Regions from separate parts of the Neorhizobium sp. BT27B genome, predicted to be linked through region 3. Evidence: riboswitches for the same ligand, from Rfam matches in the RefSeq annotation. Region 3 holds a riboswitch; each other region holds the start of a gene.
What was found. Region 3 has a riboswitch for cobalamin ahead of nrdH (glutaredoxin-like protein NrdH). Riboswitches for the same ligand answer to the same signal wherever they lie in the genome.

Region 1 (4,344 bases), on a different contig from region 3:
CTCTGGTACCCGACCATTTCATGGGGGCCGGCGGACGCCGCGAAGCAATGCCGACCGATATTCGTAAAGCGCTGAAACTGGCGCGTTTCGCCGATATCTTGATGATCGCCTTTTTCGGCCTGCTGGCTCTTGCCGGCCTGGCTATTTCGCGAGCCTGAGCAACGCCTCGATATCGAGATGTTTTTCCATATGCTGCGCCAGCCGGTCCAGAACCTCATCCACTCCGGCTTCGTAATCGATGGTCGACGCCTTACCACCAAGACGTTGCAACCATGCCGAACGCTGGCGGTCATCGGCAAACAGGCCGTGGACATAAGTGCCGAAGACCCGGCCATTTTTCGCGGTCGCACCATCGGCAGCACCGGCAATCCGTGCAAAGGGTCGTTCGCAATCAGATCCGGTCGTCTGGCCGATATGCATTTCATAGCCGGCAAATGAAATGCCGTCAGCGCTGATGCCGGTGACAGCCTCAAGGCGTTTTTCGCTGGAAAGCGTGGTGTCCACATCCAGCAGGCCAAGGCCCTCCACCGTAGCGGAAACGCCTTCCATGCCATCGGGATCCCGCACCGTGCGGCCCAGCATCTGGTAACCGCCGCACAGGCCAAGCACATAGCCGCCACGTCGCACATGGGCAGCAAGATCGATATCGAAGCCAGCCGCCTTGAAGGTTTCGAGATCCGATATGGTCGCCTTCGAGCCTGGCAGAAGCACAAGATCGGCATCGGCCGGCAAAACTTCGCCGGGGCGCACCCGGATGACATCGACATCCGCTTCGGCATCGAGCGGATCGAGATCGTCGAAATTGGAAATATGCGGCAGGACCGGCACGGCGATGCGGATTTTGGCGCCCGTCTTGTCGATAGCGGCAGCATCGAGCGCCAGAGCATCTTCGGCCGGCAGGCGGCGGGCTTCACTGAAGAAAGGCAACAGGCCAATCTGTTGCCAGCCGGTATGCGCTTCGATCATCGCCATACCATCGGCAAACAGGGTGGGATCACCGCGAAACCGGTTGACGATAAAGCCTTGGATCATCGCCGCGTCTTCCGCATCCAGCACCAGTTTGGTGCCGGCAATGCTGGCAATGACGCCGCCGCGGTCGATATCGCCGATCAGGATGACCGGCACATCGGCAGCGCGAGCAAAGCCCATATTGGCAATGTCGTTGCGGCGCAGATTGACTTCCGAGGCGCTGCCGGCGCCTTCGACCAGAACGATATCGGCCTGTGATTTCAGAAGTTCAAAGCTTTCCATGACACGCGGCATCAACGCCGCCTTCATGCCCTGATATTCGGATGCTTTCGCATTGCCCTGCACGCGGCCCTGCACCACGACCTGCGCCCCGACCTCGCTCTGCGGTTTCAGCAGAACCGGGTTCATATGCACCGACAGCGGCACCTTTGCCGCCCGCGCCTGCAGGGCCTGCGCGCGGCCGATCTCGCCGCCATCCGCCGTCACCGCCGCGTTGTTGGACATGTTCTGCGGCTTGAACGGCTGCACTTTGAGGCCACGATTGGTCAGCGCACGCGCAAGGCCTGCGACAAGCAGCGACTTGCCGACATCCGAGCCGGTTCCCTGAAACATCAGCGCGCGTGCGGTCATGATTTTTTAAAACTCGATGCCGGACTGGGCTTTTACGCCCGCCTTGAAGTGATGTTTGACCAGCGACATTTCGGTCACCGTATCGGCCGCCTCGATCAAGGCAGGCTTGGCATTACGGCCGGTGATGACGACATGCAGGTCCTCGCGGCGTGCCTTCAGCGAGGCGATGACGACATCGAGGTCGAGATAATCGTAACGCAGCGCGATGTTGAGTTCATCGAGCAGAAGAAGCCCGATGGACGGATCGGCCATCAGTTCCTCAGCCTTGGCCCAGGCGCGTTCGGCGGCCGCGACATCGCGCTTCAGGTCCTGCGTTTCCCAGGTAAATCCCTCGCCCATCGTGTGCCATTCGACGCGATCGCCAAACAGTTCCAGCGCCGGCCGTTCGCCGGTTTCCCATGCGCCCTTGATGAACTGCACGACACCGACGCGTCGGCCATTGCCGAGCATGCGCAGCGCCAGACCAAAGGCCGCCGTCGACTTGCCCTTGCCGGGGCCGGTATTGACTATCAGCAGACCTTTTTCCAAAGTCTTTTCCGCCACTTCGGCATCCTGCACCGCCTTGCGATTGGCCATCTTGCGCTGGTGGCGCTCGGCTTCCTGCTGGTCGATCTCTTTCATTTCGGCTCCTCGGCGACGGCTCGTTTCGGGAAGCGCGGACTATAGGGGATTCGTTTCGCGCGGCAATCCATGCCGTCTACAAGGGCGTTTGCATTGACACTGCGTGTACCGACGCCTAGGGAAAGGGTGACGGTCTTTTCCCGGCAACGGGGAAAGCTAAGAGGGAACGTGGTACGGCCGGTCTTCAGGCTTCAAACCACGGCTGCCCCCGCAACTGTAGGCGGTTAGCCCCGCACCACGCCACTGAAAGCGATTTCGGGAAGGCGGCGATAGGGCGACGATCCGCAAGCCAGGAGACCTGCCGTCAGAGACAGAAATTCCAGCCGGGCGGGGTGCTCCGGCAAGGATGTTTTTTTCAGGCGCGACCGGCATCCAGTCATCGCGCCCGCACCCCGCATGTTTTGAATTAGACGGGGTAGATGCTTGGATTTCTTCCAGCCCGACGACGACCAGAAAACTGACCCCGCTGCAAAAACGCCGGCGGTAACGATTTTTGTGTGCGCCAGCTGCCGCGCCAGCGAAGGCTCGACCGAGGAACCTAGTCAGGGCACGCATCTGCTCAACGCAACCGTGGAAGCAGCGGCTGAACAGGTGCCGAACGTCACTATCAAAAGCGTCAGCTGCCTTTCCAACTGCAAGCGCGGCCCAAGCGCCGTGATCGCACGGCAGGACGGCTGGACCTATGTATTCGGCCATCTCGACCTCGAAAACGCCGCCGACCTGATCACCGGCGCCGAACTGATCGCCACCTCGGCCGACGGCCTGATGCCCTGGAAGGGCCGGCCGGACTGTCTCAAGCGCAACATGATCGCCCGTATTCCGCCCTTCGATTTCAACGCATAGACCGACATTCAGGAAAAGCTCATGACCGCCAATCTCGCCCGTATTCCCTGCACCGTCGTCACCGGCTTTCTCGGCGCCGGCAAGACCACGCTTCTGCGCCACACGCTGCAGAACCTCGAAGGCAAGCGCCTTGCCGTTATTGTCAACGAGTTCGGCGATGTCGGCATCGACGGCGAAATCCTGAAAAGCTGCGGCATCGAAAACTGCCCGGACGACAATATCGTCGAGCTGGCCAATGGCTGCATCTGCTGCACCGTGGCCGACGACTTTGTGCCGGCAATCGACAGGATTCTTGCGCTTGAGCCGAAGGTCGACCATATCCTGATCGAGACGTCCGGCCTCGCCCTCCCCAAGCCGCTGATCCAGGCATTTCAGTGGCCGAGCGTGAAAAGCCGCGTCACCGTCGATGGCGTTGTCGCTGTGGTCGATGGTCTGGCACTGGCCGAAGGCCGCGTCGCCGACGACATGGAAGCGCTGGCCGCCCAGCGCGCCGAGGACGATAGTCTGGACCATGACAACCCGGTCGAGGAAGTGTTTGAAGACCAGATCGCCTGCGCCGATCTCGTGATCCTGACCAAGGCCGATCTTCTCGATGAAAAGGGTCTGGCGATCGCCACCGCGCATGTGACCGAACATCTGCCGCGCGCCGTGCGCATCGTGCCGGCCTCCAATGGCGTGGTCGATCCGGCCGTATTCATCGGTCTGGGCCTGGCCGTCGAAGACGATATCGAGAACCGCAAGACCCATCACGACGACGAGCTGGACCACGAACACGACGATTTCGACAGCTTTGTTCTGGATATGCCGGCGATCACCGATCCGGCTGAACTCAGCCAGCGCATCGCCGATGTGACGGCGGCGGAAAAGGTGCTGCGCATCAAGGGTTATGTGGAAGTGGCCGGCAAGCCGATGCGTCTTCTCGTGCAGGCCGTCGGCCCGCGCGTCAACCACTACTTTGACCGCCCCTGGGCAGCCAATGAAGAGCGCCGTTCGCGTCTCGTCGTCATCGGCGAAAAGGGCATCGATGCGGCCAAGATCGAAAAGATCCTGGCGGCCTGATGCATATCCTCGCCACCACGTCCTCGTCTCTTGACGACCTGATCGAACCGGTCGACCTCGACCAGACGCCGGGCGACGTGGTGGTGCTGTCCTTTACCGACAGCGATCTGAACGGCATTGCCTCCGCATGGGCCAAGGGCGGCGAAAGCATGCCGTCGCTCAGGCTCGCCAATATTTCCGAACTGCGCCACCCGATGTCGGTCGATCTGTGGATCGACAAGG
Region 2 (4,344 bases), 140 kb from region 3:
GCGCAGCGTTGCAGCGACCTCCTCCGGGGTTTCGATGGTATCGCTTGCCACATCGATGGCTCCGACCATCACTTTTTTCCCTCGTACAAGCTCCAGAAGATCCATCGGAACATGAGAATTGTGGCATTCGAGGGAGATCATGCCGATGCTGGATTTCTGCAGTTTGGGGAGAGTTTCCTCATACTGCCGCCATTCTGACCCAAGCGTCTTTTTCCAATCCGTATTGGCCTTAATGCCGTAACCGTAGCAGATATGGACGGCGGTCTCGCACTTCAGCCCTTCGATTGCCCTTTCCAGAGTGGCGACACCCCAGTCATTCACCTCGTCAAAGAAAACGTTGAAAGCAGGTTCGTCGAACTGGATGATATCGACGCCGGCCGCCTCCAGTTCCCTTGCTTCCTCGTTGAGTATCCCGGCAAATTCCCAAGCGAGCTTTTCTCGGCTCTTATAGTGCCCGTCAAAGAGTGTATCGATCATCGTCATCGGACCCGGCAAAGCCCACTTGATCGGCTGTTTGGTCTGCTGACGCAAAAACCTGGCGTCTTCGACGAAAACCGGCTTCTGGCGAGAGACAGTGCCGACAACTGTCGGGACACTCGCATCGTAGCGATCGCGAATTCTGACGGTTTCGCGTTTTGCAAAATCGACCCCTTCGAGGTGCTCGATGAACGTCGTGACGAAATGTTGGCGTGTTTGCTCGCCATCACTGACGATGTCGATGCCGGCCTGTTGCTGATCGTCCAGCGAAAGGCGCAAGGCGTCTCTTTTGCCCTCCAGCAATTCCTCATCCGCCAGTTTCCAGGGCGACCACAGTTTTTCGGGCTGCGCAAGCCAAGAGGGTTTCGGCAGGCTGCCGGCGGTCGATGTGGGGAGAAGTTTCTTCACAATGGGGACCTCTTCTAAGTGTTGATCAGGCGGCGCAGTGAGCAAACAGTTGCTCAAGGGCAGCGCGGTATGGCTTGATGAAGTGTTCTTCGGTGAACTTGGCCTGATCCACCGCCAAGCGACTTCGTTCGTCGCGGTCGTAGGCGATCCGGGTCAGCGAATAGTCCTGGTGTTTCAGATTGGGCTGGTAAAATGTCCCGGCCGCTGCATTCGCATTGTAGATTTCAGGGCGATAAATCCTCTGAAACGTTTCCATCGTGCTGATGATGCCGATCAGTTCGATATTGGAATAATCGCCCAGCAAGTCGCCAACAAAATAGAAAGCCAGCGGCGCGACGCTGCCCGCAGGCATGAAGTGGCGAACCTGCAATCCCATTTTCCCGAAATACTGGTCGGTGGACGAGAATTCATGCTGCCGGTACTCGACGCCCATGACGGGGTGATGATTTTCGGTCCGGTGATAGGTCTTGCTGGTCGAGGCGCTGATGCAAATGACCGGCGGCTTGCGAAACTGCGACCGGTAGGCATCTGACTGCAGAAAGGACTTGAACAGCTTCCCATGCAGGTCGCCGAAGTCGGCCGGAATACTGAAGGCAGGCAGGCTCCTGTTATACTCCGGCAGCACCACGCTGAAGTCGTAGTCGCGCACGTAGGAGGAGAAGTTATTCCCCACAATGCCTTCGATACGTTCCCCGGTTTTGTGATCTACGATCGTCGTCTTCAGTATCTCGATGAGAGGAAATTTCTCGCCATCAACATCCAGGTTCATTTCGACCGAAATGATCTCCAACTCGACCGAATAACGGTCAGATTTGGGATTATCCCAGTGTGCGAGGGCATTGAAGCGGCTATCGATCATCGCCAAGACATTGCGCAGGTTTTCCTGCCGCTTTTCGCCTCTGGCCAGATTGGCAAAATTGGTGGTGATGCGCGTATGTGCCGAAGGACGATAATCCTCGTCGAAGGGTAGGCTTGTGATCGTGAAACTGCAGGTCTGAGACATGTTGTGCCCCTATAAAGTTGGGGGCATGGGTCTGCGGACGCATAGCAAGATCGGCCGCGACGATGCAGCCTTTGCTACGGCACACTGGGACACCCCGCCCGTGGACGTTATTTCGCCAAAGGCAGGTCTCCTGGCTCACGGTTCATCACTTCCGTCCGTCTTCCCGGGGTAAACCAGTGACATATTGGACTTCAGCTCGCCGCTTACAGTTGCGGGGGCAGCGTCGGCTTTTCCGCATGACACGGAGCACCGACTTCCCTCTTAGCCCAGGCACGTTGCAGGCAACGACCGGGGAACCTTAGGCATGGTGACCATATTGCAAGTTAAGTCGCCGGTCAACATCATATAACGATATCTTTATATCGTTAAGTCTCTGCTGCAGTTGTAGGTGCGGGCCAAATGATTGCATTCGGCATCAACAGAGGATTCTCGCAGGCGCAGGCTTGGGCCGCGGCAACCAAATATAGATGGCTGACTATCGGCGCAATTCCGACGGGCGCAGGTGAGCATGCGTGATGACCGCAATGGGGCGACCGCAGCCCTGGCATTCTCGCGTCTTCTCTCGTCCCCGAGACATCCAACCCCCAAAACGCAAACAGGCGGCCGAAGCCGCCTGTCCAAAATCTCGAGCCGAAACCGGATCAGCCGGCGGCCGGAACCAGCAGTTCTTCGCAATAGCTGGAACCCTTGGAGCCGGGGCGATCGGCAACGATACGGATGTCTCGGATGTTGTAATCCGAAGAAACCGTCAGCGTCGCCGCGCAGCTGACGCTGGCGCTCTTGCCATTTTCCATCTTGATGCGCTTGTAGCCGCCACGCCAGTTGTAGACGGTGGAGGAACCGCTTGCGACGTCGCTGTATTGCGGGCCATAGGCGGCAAAAAATTTGCCGGCCGACTGGCCGACCCAGCGTGCCGAAATCGGGTCCGACTTCAGGGGAGAAGCGGTGGTGCATGCGGAAAGCGCGACTGCGACGACAGCCAGCGCGGCAAGACGGGTGTTCATGGTTCTGGTGGCCCTTGTTGAAAAACCGGGCAGCCGTCCCGCCACCCTGGAAATGCAATATTTCGCAAGCGGCCTAGCAGATTTCCGTCATGTTTCGCGAGAGGCTTTCCCGCATCTGCGAAAAAACTTTAGCAATCGCACTTTTATGTCACGCTTTTGCTGCGGCAAACGCCTCAGTTCTCGCGCATGGCCCGTGCCACCTGGTCGGTCAGCGGTTTGACCAGATAGGAAAGCGCCGATCGTTCGCCCGATTGCACAAAGGTTTCCACCGGCATGCCGGCCACCAGCGTCAGGTCGCCCAGCTTGTTGCGCTCATCCTGAGGAATGGTGATGCGCGCCGAATACCAGCTTTCACCGGTCTGCTGGTTGTGGTTGAGGTCGGCCGACACCGTTTCGACAATGCCGTCGATCTCCGGCGTGGTGCGCTGGCTGAAGGCGGAAAACCGCAGGCCCGCTTTCTGGCCGGCGCGGACCTGATCGATATCGGCCGGCCGGATCTTTGTGTCGATCACCAGCTTGTCGTCGGTCGGCACGATCTGCATCACCGTTTCGCCGGGTGAAATCACCCCGCCGATCGTGTGCACAGCCAGTTCATGCACGATGCCGGCCTGTGGCGCGATGATGTCGATGCGCTTCAGCTGGTCTTCGGCGGCAATGCGCTGTTCAGCCAGTTCCGCCAGCTTGTTGTCGATGTCGCGCATCTCGGTCAGCACTTCGGCAAGGCGGTCCTGATCCAGTTGCAGGATCTGCAGTTCGGTTTCGGAAATGCGGGTGGCTGCGCGGGCAATCTCGGCAATCAGCTGGCCGCGTTCGCCATCCAGCTGCGCCTTGGTGCGTTGCAGTTCGGAAAGCCGGGTAAACTGCACCAGCCCTTGTTCGCTGAGGTTGGAAATGCGTCGCAACTCCTCGACCACCCAGGAGAGTTCCTCGTTCTTGGCGTCACGCCGCACTTCCAGCCCGGTGCGCTCCTGCTCGATCTGGCCGATCTGCTGGCGAAGCCGTCCCTTCTGGCCCTCCATCGTCTCGCGCCGCGCCCTGAACAGCGCCGTCTCGGCGGAGATGTATTCGGAAACGGCAGGCTCCGACAGGCGTCCGGCCAGATCGTCGGGCACCTTCAAATCCTTCTGCTCGTCACGCTCGGCAATCAGGCGCATGCGCCGCGCGCCCAGCTGGTCGATCTGCTTGGTGACGACCGAAAGGTTGGCGCGGGTAATGGTGTCGTCCAGCCGGATCAGCAATTCACCGGCTTTCACGCGGCTGCCGTCTGTCACGCGGATCTGGCCGATGATGCCGCCTTCGCGGTGCTGGATACGTTTGGCCGATCCTTCCACCACGATCGTGCCGGTGCCGATGACCGCGCTTGAAAGGTTGGCCGTCGCGGCCCAACCGCCGGCACCGACCACGAGGGCACCGACAGTGACCGCCGAGGCCAGAAGATAACGGCGAATGGCT
Region 3 (4,344 bases):
CGTCACCGAGATTTCGGTGAACGGCACGCCATAAACACGCTCCACGTCATGCGGTGAGAAAAGATACATGTCCTCGTTGTTGCGGGCGAGTTCGAAGGTGATGTCGGGAATGACGACGCCGAGCGACAGCGTCTTGATGCGGATCTTTTCATCGGCATTTTCGCGCTTGGTGTCGAGAAAACGCATAATGTCCGGGTGGTGGGCATGCAGGTAAACCGCACCCGCGCCCTGCCGCGCGCCAAGCTGGTTGGCGTAGGAGAACGAGTCTTCCAGCAGTTTCATCACCGGAATGACGCCGGAGGACTGGTTCTCGATCTGCTTGATCGGTGCGCCCATTTCACGAAGATTGGTGAGCGACAGCGCCACACCGCCGCCGCGCTTGGAAAGCTGCAGCGCCGAATTGATCGAGCGGCCGATGCTTTCCATATTGTCCTCGACGCGCAGCAGGAAGCAGGAGACGAGTTCGCCGCGCTGCTTTTTGCCGGCATTGAGGAAGGTCGGCGTCGCCGGCTGGAAGCGGCCGGAAATGATCTCGTCGACGAGATCGCGGGCAAGCTTTTCATCGCCGCGCGCCAGCGCCAGCGCCACCATGCAAACGCGGTCCTCGTAACGCTCGAGATAACGCTTTCCGTCAAAGGTCTTCAGCGTGTAGCTGGTGTAATATTTGAAGGCGCCGAGAAAGGTCGGGAACCGGAATTTCTTGTCATATGCGTGGTCGAACAGGTCGCGCACGAAATTGAACGCATACTGGTCCAGCACCTCCTGCTCGTAATAGCTTTCGGTCACCAGATAATCGAGTTTTTCCCGCAGGTTATGAAAGAACACCGTGTTCTGGTTCACATGCTGGAGGAAATACTGTTTTGCGGCCTGCCGGTCGCGGTCGAGCTGGATCTTTCCCTCACCGTCATAAAGGTTCAGCATGGCGTTGAGGGCGTGGTAATCGAGCGCGGCTTCGGCCGGCTTTACCGCATTCACTGGCTTTTCGAAGTTTGTCGCGTCCAAAATCGTTCCAATCCGTGTCTGACGTTGTCGACATCTTCCTGCGTGCCCAGAAGCTCGAACTTGTAGAGAAAAGGCACCTGGCACTTGGCGGAAATGATGTCCCCGGCGATGCAGTAGGCTGCGCCGAAATTGGTGTTGCCCGCGGCAATCACGCCGCGGATGTTGGATCTGTTGTCCGCATCGTTGAGGAAGCGGATCACCTGTTTGGGAACGGCGCCCTTGTTTTCGCCGCCGCCATAGGTCGGAACGATCAGGACGAACGGGTTGGGCGCGCAAAGCGCCTCATCGCTGCTGATCGGAATGCGCCGGGCGTTCATGCCCAGCTTTTCCACGAAACGGTGGGTGCTTTCCGATTTCGTGGAGAAATAAACGACCTCACCCATCGCGATGATGGTCAGGCGAGGGCGCTGATCATGTCAGGGCGAAAACCTGCCCAATGCTGCTCGCCGGCAATCACGACGGGCACCTGTCGGTAACCGAGACCCTGCACGAGGTCATAAGCCTCGGCATCGGCGGACACGTCGATGATAGTGTAGTCGATGCCCTGACGGTCGAGGGCGCGGGTGGTCGCGGTGCACTGGACGCAGGCGGGTTTACTGTAAACGGTGATGGTCATTGTCGGTCCCCTCGTGTGGAATAGGCGTGCAAAAGCGGTCGGACATCCGCCGATGTCCGGGCAAAAGAATATTGGGTATGAAGGTCGTCGCTGACGTGGCCGGACGTTAAACGTCCATCATTGCCACTGCGCGCAACATGAAATCAGCAGGCCGACATCGGCTTGCTGGTCGACATATCGATGCTTATCGAAACTCAAGAACATAAGACTTCACCCCGAAGCATTTCATACGGGACATTCGGGGAAGCGCATGCGCAGGATCATCCCGCACATATACGCGACCTTCCGGACACCCCGCCCGTGGACGTTTCGTACAAGGCAGGTCTCCTGGCTTGCGGGTCACGGCATCCGTTCCGCCTTCCCAACGCTTTTGGCGTCAGTGGCCTGATCGATCGGATGCTCGCCGCTTACAGTTGCGGGGGCAGCTTCGGCATTGTGGCGCCCGTCATGGGTTTCACGCACCGTATTCCCGTCTTAGCTTCCGATGCGAATCGGAAGAACCTTGAACACTAGATATAGTAGACGAGGTGAAAATTCCGTCAACGACTATGTTGTTTCGGCCCGATCAAGGCTGGGGAAAACGAGCGGCCTTGCCGTATAAGATCACGGTCACAGAAACTTTTTCACGTAAATTTATTTACGTACGAATTCAAAAATATTGACGCGCGTAAAATTTAGGACATATGATGAAAAATCCGCCGGCAAGAGGAGGCCCGCCGGCTGGATGTGTGCTTTTAAGGCCTCAAGGACGGGGAGGAATAAACATGACCCTCAAGAATTTCGCAAAGACGCTGCTGGTTTCCGCAAGCCTGACGTTTGCCGCCGCTGCCGCCCATGCCGAAGGCATCGGCGCATCGCTGCTCACGCAGCAGCACCCATTCTATAACGAGCTCGCCAAGGCGATCACCGCTGAAGCCAAGGCCAAGAACGTGTCGGTCGAAATCTCGATCGCCAATCAGGACCTGAACAAGCAGCTCGCCGACATTGAAGACTTCATCGTCAAGGGCGTCGACGTCATCATCATGTCGCCGGTCGACAGCAAGGGCGCACTTGCAGCCGTTGCCCGCGCCGAAGCTGCCGGCATCAAGGTTATCACCGTCGACGTACCGGTCGAAGGCGCCAAGGTTGCCTCCTATATCGGCACCGACAACTATGCCGGTGGCGTCAAGGCCGGTGAACTGATGGCCGAACAGCTTGGCGGCAAGGGCGAAGTCGCAATCATCGACTACCCGCTGGTGCAGTCGGTGGTGAACCGCGTCAACGGCTTCAAGGAAGCCATTGCCAAGCACCCGGACATCAAGATCGTGTCGATCCAGACCGGCATTACCCGCGCCGAAGCACTGGCCGTTGCCCAGAACATGCTGCAGGCTAACCCGGACATCGGTGGCATTTTTGGTTTCGGTGACGATGCCGCTCTCGCCGCAGCCGTTGCCGTCAAGTCTTCGGGCCTGACCGGCAAGGTCAAGGTCATCGGTTTCGATGGCATGCCGGAAGCCATCAAGGCAGTCGATGCCGATCCGGACTTCGTCGGCGTCATCCAGCAGTTCCCGGACCAGATGGGCAAGCTTGCCGTCGAGACCGCGATCAAGCTGCAGGCGGGCGAGGAAGTGCCGGCCGAGCAGCCGATCGTTCCCGGCGTCTACACCAAGAAGCAGTAAGTCCTCCCAAGACGCTCTGCGCATGAGGCCGTCTCTGCTTTGAGACTGCCTCCTTCGGTGGTCCGCTCCCCCAGGCGGGCCACCGGAAATCTGCGGATTGTTCGAAGCCGCCCGATGCGGCGCACCATCTGCATGATCAGGAATAAGGAGCAGCTTTCACCGCAGTGGTGGTGTGAAGCGCTCGTTGAAAGGTGACGCCATGGAAACCTCAGGCGACAAGGTGATCCTTGAGATCAAGGACATGTCCAAGGAATTCGGGGCCGTGAAGGCGCTGAAGAACATGCAGCTTACGGTGAAGCCGGGCCGCGTACACACCATTCTCGGCGAAAACGGTGCCGGCAAGTCGACGCTGATGAAGATTCTCGCGGGCGTTTATCAGCCAACGACGGGTTCGATCGTGCTCGATGGCCAGCCTTATGCGCCGACCAATCCGCAGGATGCCGCCAAGGCCGGCCTGACCATCGTTTTTCAGGAACTCAGCCTCTGCAACAACATGACCGTTGCGGAAAACATCCTGGCAACCCGCGAGCCCTCCAGGGCCGGTTTCATCAACGACAAGGTTTTGGTGCGCAAGGCGGCCGAACTGGTGAAGGAACTCGGCCTGCCGGTTTCGGTCAGTGATCAGGTCGGTGATTTGTCGATTGCCCAGCGTCAGCTGGTGGAAATCGCCAAGGGTTTGAGCATCGAAGCCAAGGTCGTCATCCTCGACGAACCGACCTCCTCGCTCAGCGACAGTGAAGCCGAAATCCTGTTTCAGATCATTGGCCGCCTGAAAGCCAAGGGCGTCGCCATCATCTACATTTCGCACCGCATGGAAGAGATCATGCGGCTGAGCGACGACATTACCGTCGTGCGCGACGGCAGTTATATCACCACCCGCGACAAGACAGAGGTGACGATCGCCGAGCTGATCGCGCTGATGGTCGGCCGCGACATGAACGAAATCTATCCGCCGCGTGATGTGGCCGCTCCGGCACTCACCGAAAAGCCGGTTCTCGCCGTCAATGGTTTGTCGCGCGTCGAAGAATTCGAAAACGTTTCCTTCGATGTGCGTCCAGGCGAAATTCT
Region 4 (4,344 bases), 320 kb from region 3:
AGGCATCGAGCGCGCGGACATGCCAGAGGCAGATCAGCAGGCCAATGATGGTGACCGGCAGCGCCAGACCGACATCCGGCCAGCGCACGCCGGACAGGTTGCCGAGCAGCCAGAACATGATGCCGCGCGCCTGTTCCGCCGTCGCCGACTTGGTGACGACGAAGGAGGTGATTGCGTTGAACATCTGCGAGCCGGCGACACCGGCGAGAATGATGGCATTGCTGCCGCTGCCGGCGCGCACGGCCAGAAGGCTGACGAGCAGGAAGGCGGCGAGAGCGCCCGCAAGCGCGCCCATCGGCATGGTCAGCATGCCGGCCCCGAAACCGAGAAGGGCAACGGCGACAGCACCGGTGGAGGCACCGGCCGAAATACCGAGGATGTAGGGGTCTGCCAACGGATTGCGCAAAAGCGACTGCAGCACCGCACCGGCCAGCGCCAGCGACGCGCCGCAACAGGCGGCAACGACGGCGCGGCTGAGGCGATAGCTCCAGACGATGCCTTCATCGAGAGGCTCAAGCGGATAACCCGCACCGAGCATCCGATTGGCAACCGTTTTCACCACCACATCGAAGGGAATGGAGGTTTCGCCGATCGCCGCACCGGCAATCAGCGCCACCAGAAGAAGAACGAGCGCCGCAACTGCGGCGCCTGTCCCTCCAAGTTTTGCTGGAATGCGTTTCACTGCGATCGGCTTTATTTGGCCAGACCGGCAGAGGCGACCGCATCAGCCAGCACTTCCAGACCTTCGATCGTGCGAATGGTCGGGTTCATGGCCTGCGCATCCATTTCAACCACATGGCCTTGCTTGAAGGCCGGCATCAGGCTGGCAACCGGGTCTTCCCTCAGGAACGCGTGCTTGACGGCAACATCATCGGCCGGGAAACGACGGCGATCCATCTTGCCGGCAACGATGATGGTCGGGTTGGCCTTGGCGATGGTTTCCCAGCCGACGGTTGGCCATTCCTCATCGCTTTCGATGACATTCTTGATGCCGAGCGCCGACATGATGTAGCCCGGCGCGCCATGACGGCCGGCAACGTAAGGATCGATATCGAGTTCGGCGCTGGAGAACCAGAAGACAGCCGAAAGCTTGCCATCCGCCGACGCGATCTTTTTGCGCGCGGCGTCCTCACGTTTTTTCAGGTCGGCTACAACTTCCTCACCACGATCCTGAACATTGTAGATGACCGCCAGATCGCGGATTTCCTGATAGATCAGCTCCATCGAAAAGACGCCGGTGCGCACGCCATCGCCACCACCGGAATTGTCCTTGCCAACACAATCGGCCGGCGATGTGTAAACCGGCACGCCGAGTTCGGCGAACTGTGCCGGGGTACCAACCACACCTTCCGGGCCGATCTGCCACTGGAACTGGGTGGTAACTAGATCAGGTTTCTTGCCGATCACTGCTTCAAAGCTCGGATCATTATCGGCAAGGCGCTCGACCTTGGCATTGACCTCTTCAAAACCCTTCAGCACCGGGCTGACCCAGAGCGCAGTACCGACCACCTTGTCGGAGAGACCGAGCAGATAAAGAACTTCCGTGACACTCTGGCCAACCGAAACGGTTTTCGAGGGCGCCTGCTTGAATGTCAGCTCAAGGCCGCAATTCTTGATCGTCAATGGATATTGCGTTTCGGCAGCAGACACGGTGGTGGCCAATGACAATGAAGCGGCAGCCAAAAGGCCAGCGCTCAACGCCCGGCGCGTAAAATGAAACATGGTCTCTCCTTGAAGGGTGTGATCGATGGGAAGCGGCAAGGCGTGTCACAGCACCTGCCGGCAGACAGCCGACATCGACGGATGAGGGATAAAGACCATGGAGTGCGCATAAGCGCTCGGAAGCATCATAACGTGGTCCTCTTCCGGGCATCCCCGCCCGTAACGATAGCTCTGTCCTGACGGCAGGTCTCCTGGCTCACGAACATGACGTCCACCTGCCTTCCCATGCCGATCACGACACAGTGGCCAGATACCCTTCGGGCATCTCGAGGATGGACGGTGATCCGCTTACAGTTGCGGGGGCAGCCACGGCATTGGTCCGGTCAAGGTCCGCACCGTGTTCCCTATTAATCCCATTGCTTTTGGCGTTGGAAACCGTCGACGCTGACTTAGCTGGCAGATGCGCCCGCCGTCAATGCCAATAGTGTATGTTATGTAATATCATTACAGTCAAGTTGTATACTGAGGATTTCCATACCATCAGCCGGGATTGATGGAAGCCAGCATAGTTGAACGGGCCGTGTGCAGATGCAGGCGGCAGCTTTCGCGCGCCTGGGAAAGGTCCCCACTCCGCAATCCCTCGATATAGGCCAGATGCTCCCCCAGAGCCCGATGATTGCGGGCGCTCTCGTCCTTTTTGTTCCACTGGTAGTGATAGTGAAAAATCACCGACATCACGCCCTGGATATTGCCGAGAAACCGGTTGGGAACGACGCTGTCGACCAGCTTGTGAAACCGGTGATCGAGATCGGAAAACTCGCGATTGCGGCGCTCGAAATCGTCGAGCAGGGCGTGATGTTCATCCGCGAGCAGAGACAAATCGCCCCAGAGCGGATCATCCTTCGGCAGCGCCACAAATCGATCGACAGCCCGGAACTCGATCAATTCGCGCATATCGAACAGTTCCGCGACGAAATCGACGGTCAGGCCAAGCGTGCGCCAGCGGCCGTTGCTCTGTCGTTCCAACAGGCCGAAATGGCTGAATTTTCCGAGGCAATCGCGAATGGCCGATGTCGACACGCCGAACTGCCGGGCAAGATCAAGACCATTGATCGTATGGCCGGGGCTGCAATCGGGCCCGACCAGCCATGCCATGAACTTGCGCTCCACCATGTCGGCCAGCGGCTCCAGATCGGCATCGGCAATGTAGTCGTTACGCTTCGGCAGGCGCAACAGCTGCTTGGCACGCCCGTCTATGGTGATGATGCCGCGCATGGCGAGCGCCGCCAGCACCGCACGCACAGTCGTCCGACTGATGCCAAGTGTCGCAGCCATGGCCGGCTCCGATGGCAGCGCGGCCTCCACCTGTGTGGCGGCCAGCATGTCGAGGGCCTGATTATAGCTGCGTTTGAAGAGGGCGTTGGTTTTCATGACCGGAAAAGGGCGCCTTGAAATGACACTTGGCAGAAGCTGTTTTTTATAACTGCTCTTTTTATATAAAAAACAAATTGCCTGCAAGGCGATTGTCTTTTATCCCAAAAGAACAGTTTACTGCATGTTACGGGAGAGGAAGACATGCCACGCGAATTGCGATGCTGCGCGCTCGTCACGCCTCGACTGGTCATCATTTCAAAGAATTACCAAATCAGGGCGGAGCGTCCATGACGGGCATCATTTTACAATTCGGCACCAGCCGTTTTCTCCAGGCGCATGCGGATTTTTTCCTGCATGAGGCAAAACAGGCAGGACAGCATGTTCTGCCGGTGGTTATCGTGCAGACATCGGGCTCTGCCGAGCGCGCCGGGCGGCTGGCCGCTTTCACGGACCCTGCCGGTTTTCCGGTCATCATTCGCGGGCTGGAAGACGGACACGCTGTCGAACGCACCGTTGCGGTCAAAAGCGTCGAACGCGGCCTGTCCGTTGCCGGCAATTGGGCTGAGGTCGTCAATCTGTTCTGCGAACAGGCGGAATTCATCCTCTCCAATACCGGCGATTCCGGTTACGACATATCGGCGGAGGCAACAGGCACCGAACTGGACGTCCTGTCACCGCGCCCATCATTCCCCGGCAAACTCGCCCAGCTTCTGCACGCGCGCTTCGGCAGAACAGCAAAGCCGATCATCATTCTCCCTTGCGAACTGATCAACGGCAATGGCCCCGTGCTGAAGGGCATCATCCGCGATCTCGTGCAAAAGAGCGGCGCGGATGCCGCGTTCCTCGCATGGCTGGAAGAGAAGGTGGTTTTCGCGAATACGCTGGTGGACCGCATCGTCTCCGAGCCGATCGAACCGGTCGGCGCCGTCGCAGAACCATACGCATTGTGGGCGATCGAACGCAGCCCCGGCCTCAACCTGCCCTGCACGCATCCGTCGATCGTGCTGACCGACAAGCTCGAGCCCTTCGAACGCCTGAAACTGCACATTCTCAACCTTGGCCACACCACGCTCGCCGACATCTGGTTGAAGGAAGGTCGTCCGAAGGGCGAGACGGTGAAGGCAATCCTCGCCGACCCTGCCGTGCGTGCGCGGCTGGATGCGGTCTATCGCGACGAGGTCGTTCCCGGCTTTGCGGCGCGCGGCATGGGCGAGGAAGCCAAGGCCTATGTCGAAACGACGATGGGGCGCTTCCTCAACCCCTATCTCGAACACCGCATCGCCGACATTGCCGGCAATCATGAACTGA

Region 1: linked by a shared signal. The riboswitch ahead of AAIH70_RS20380 (DUF1636 family protein) and the one ahead of nrdH (glutaredoxin-like protein NrdH) in region 3 are both predicted to bind cobalamin.
Region 2: linked by a shared signal. The riboswitch ahead of AAIH70_RS12910 (DUF1852 domain-containing protein) and the one ahead of nrdH (glutaredoxin-like protein NrdH) in region 3 are both predicted to bind cobalamin.
Region 4: linked by a shared signal. The riboswitch ahead of AAIH70_RS12050 (ABC transporter substrate-binding protein) and the one ahead of nrdH (glutaredoxin-like protein NrdH) in region 3 are both predicted to bind cobalamin.

The regions. Positions count from the first base shown of each region.
Region 1 covers NZ_JBCIYT010000007.1:293,757-298,100, forward strand. Annotated here, with positions in the region: gene cbiB (adenosylcobinamide-phosphate synthase CbiB) at 1-158, shown strand, start outside; gene AAIH70_RS20370 (cobyric acid synthase) at 142-1,599, opposite strand; gene cobO (cob(I)yrinic acid a,c-diamide adenosyltransferase) at 1,606-2,220, opposite strand; cobalamin riboswitch at 2,334-2,540, shown strand; gene AAIH70_RS20380 (DUF1636 family protein) at 2,644-3,063, shown strand; gene cobW (cobalamin biosynthesis protein CobW) at 3,085-4,122, shown strand; gene cobN (cobaltochelatase subunit CobN) at 4,122-4,344, shown strand, end outside.
Region 2 covers NZ_JBCIYT010000004.1:239,907-244,250, reverse strand. Annotated here, with positions in the region: gene AAIH70_RS12915 (methionine synthase) at 1-885, opposite strand, end outside; gene AAIH70_RS12910 (DUF1852 domain-containing protein) at 911-1,888, opposite strand; cobalamin riboswitch at 1,992-2,204, opposite strand; gene AAIH70_RS12905 (hypothetical protein) at 2,530-2,892, opposite strand; gene AAIH70_RS12900 (HlyD family type I secretion periplasmic adaptor subunit) at 3,066-4,344, opposite strand, start outside.
Region 3 covers NZ_JBCIYT010000004.1:380,060-384,403, forward strand. Annotated here, with positions in the region: gene nrdE (class 1b ribonucleoside-diphosphate reductase subunit alpha) at 1-1,002, opposite strand, end outside; gene nrdI (class Ib ribonucleoside-diphosphate reductase assembly flavoprotein NrdI) at 972-1,385, opposite strand; gene nrdH (glutaredoxin-like protein NrdH) at 1,397-1,618, opposite strand; cobalamin riboswitch at 1,919-2,138, opposite strand; gene AAIH70_RS13530 (substrate-binding domain-containing protein) at 2,383-3,276, shown strand; gene AAIH70_RS13535 (sugar ABC transporter ATP-binding protein) at 3,476-4,344, shown strand, end outside.
Region 4 covers NZ_JBCIYT010000004.1:57,024-61,367, forward strand. Annotated here, with positions in the region: gene AAIH70_RS12045 (FecCD family ABC transporter permease) at 1-682, opposite strand, end outside; gene AAIH70_RS12050 (ABC transporter substrate-binding protein) at 694-1,722, opposite strand; cobalamin riboswitch at 1,887-2,117, opposite strand; gene AAIH70_RS12055 (GntR family transcriptional regulator) at 2,203-3,093, opposite strand; gene AAIH70_RS12060 (mannitol dehydrogenase family protein) at 3,324-4,344, shown strand, end outside.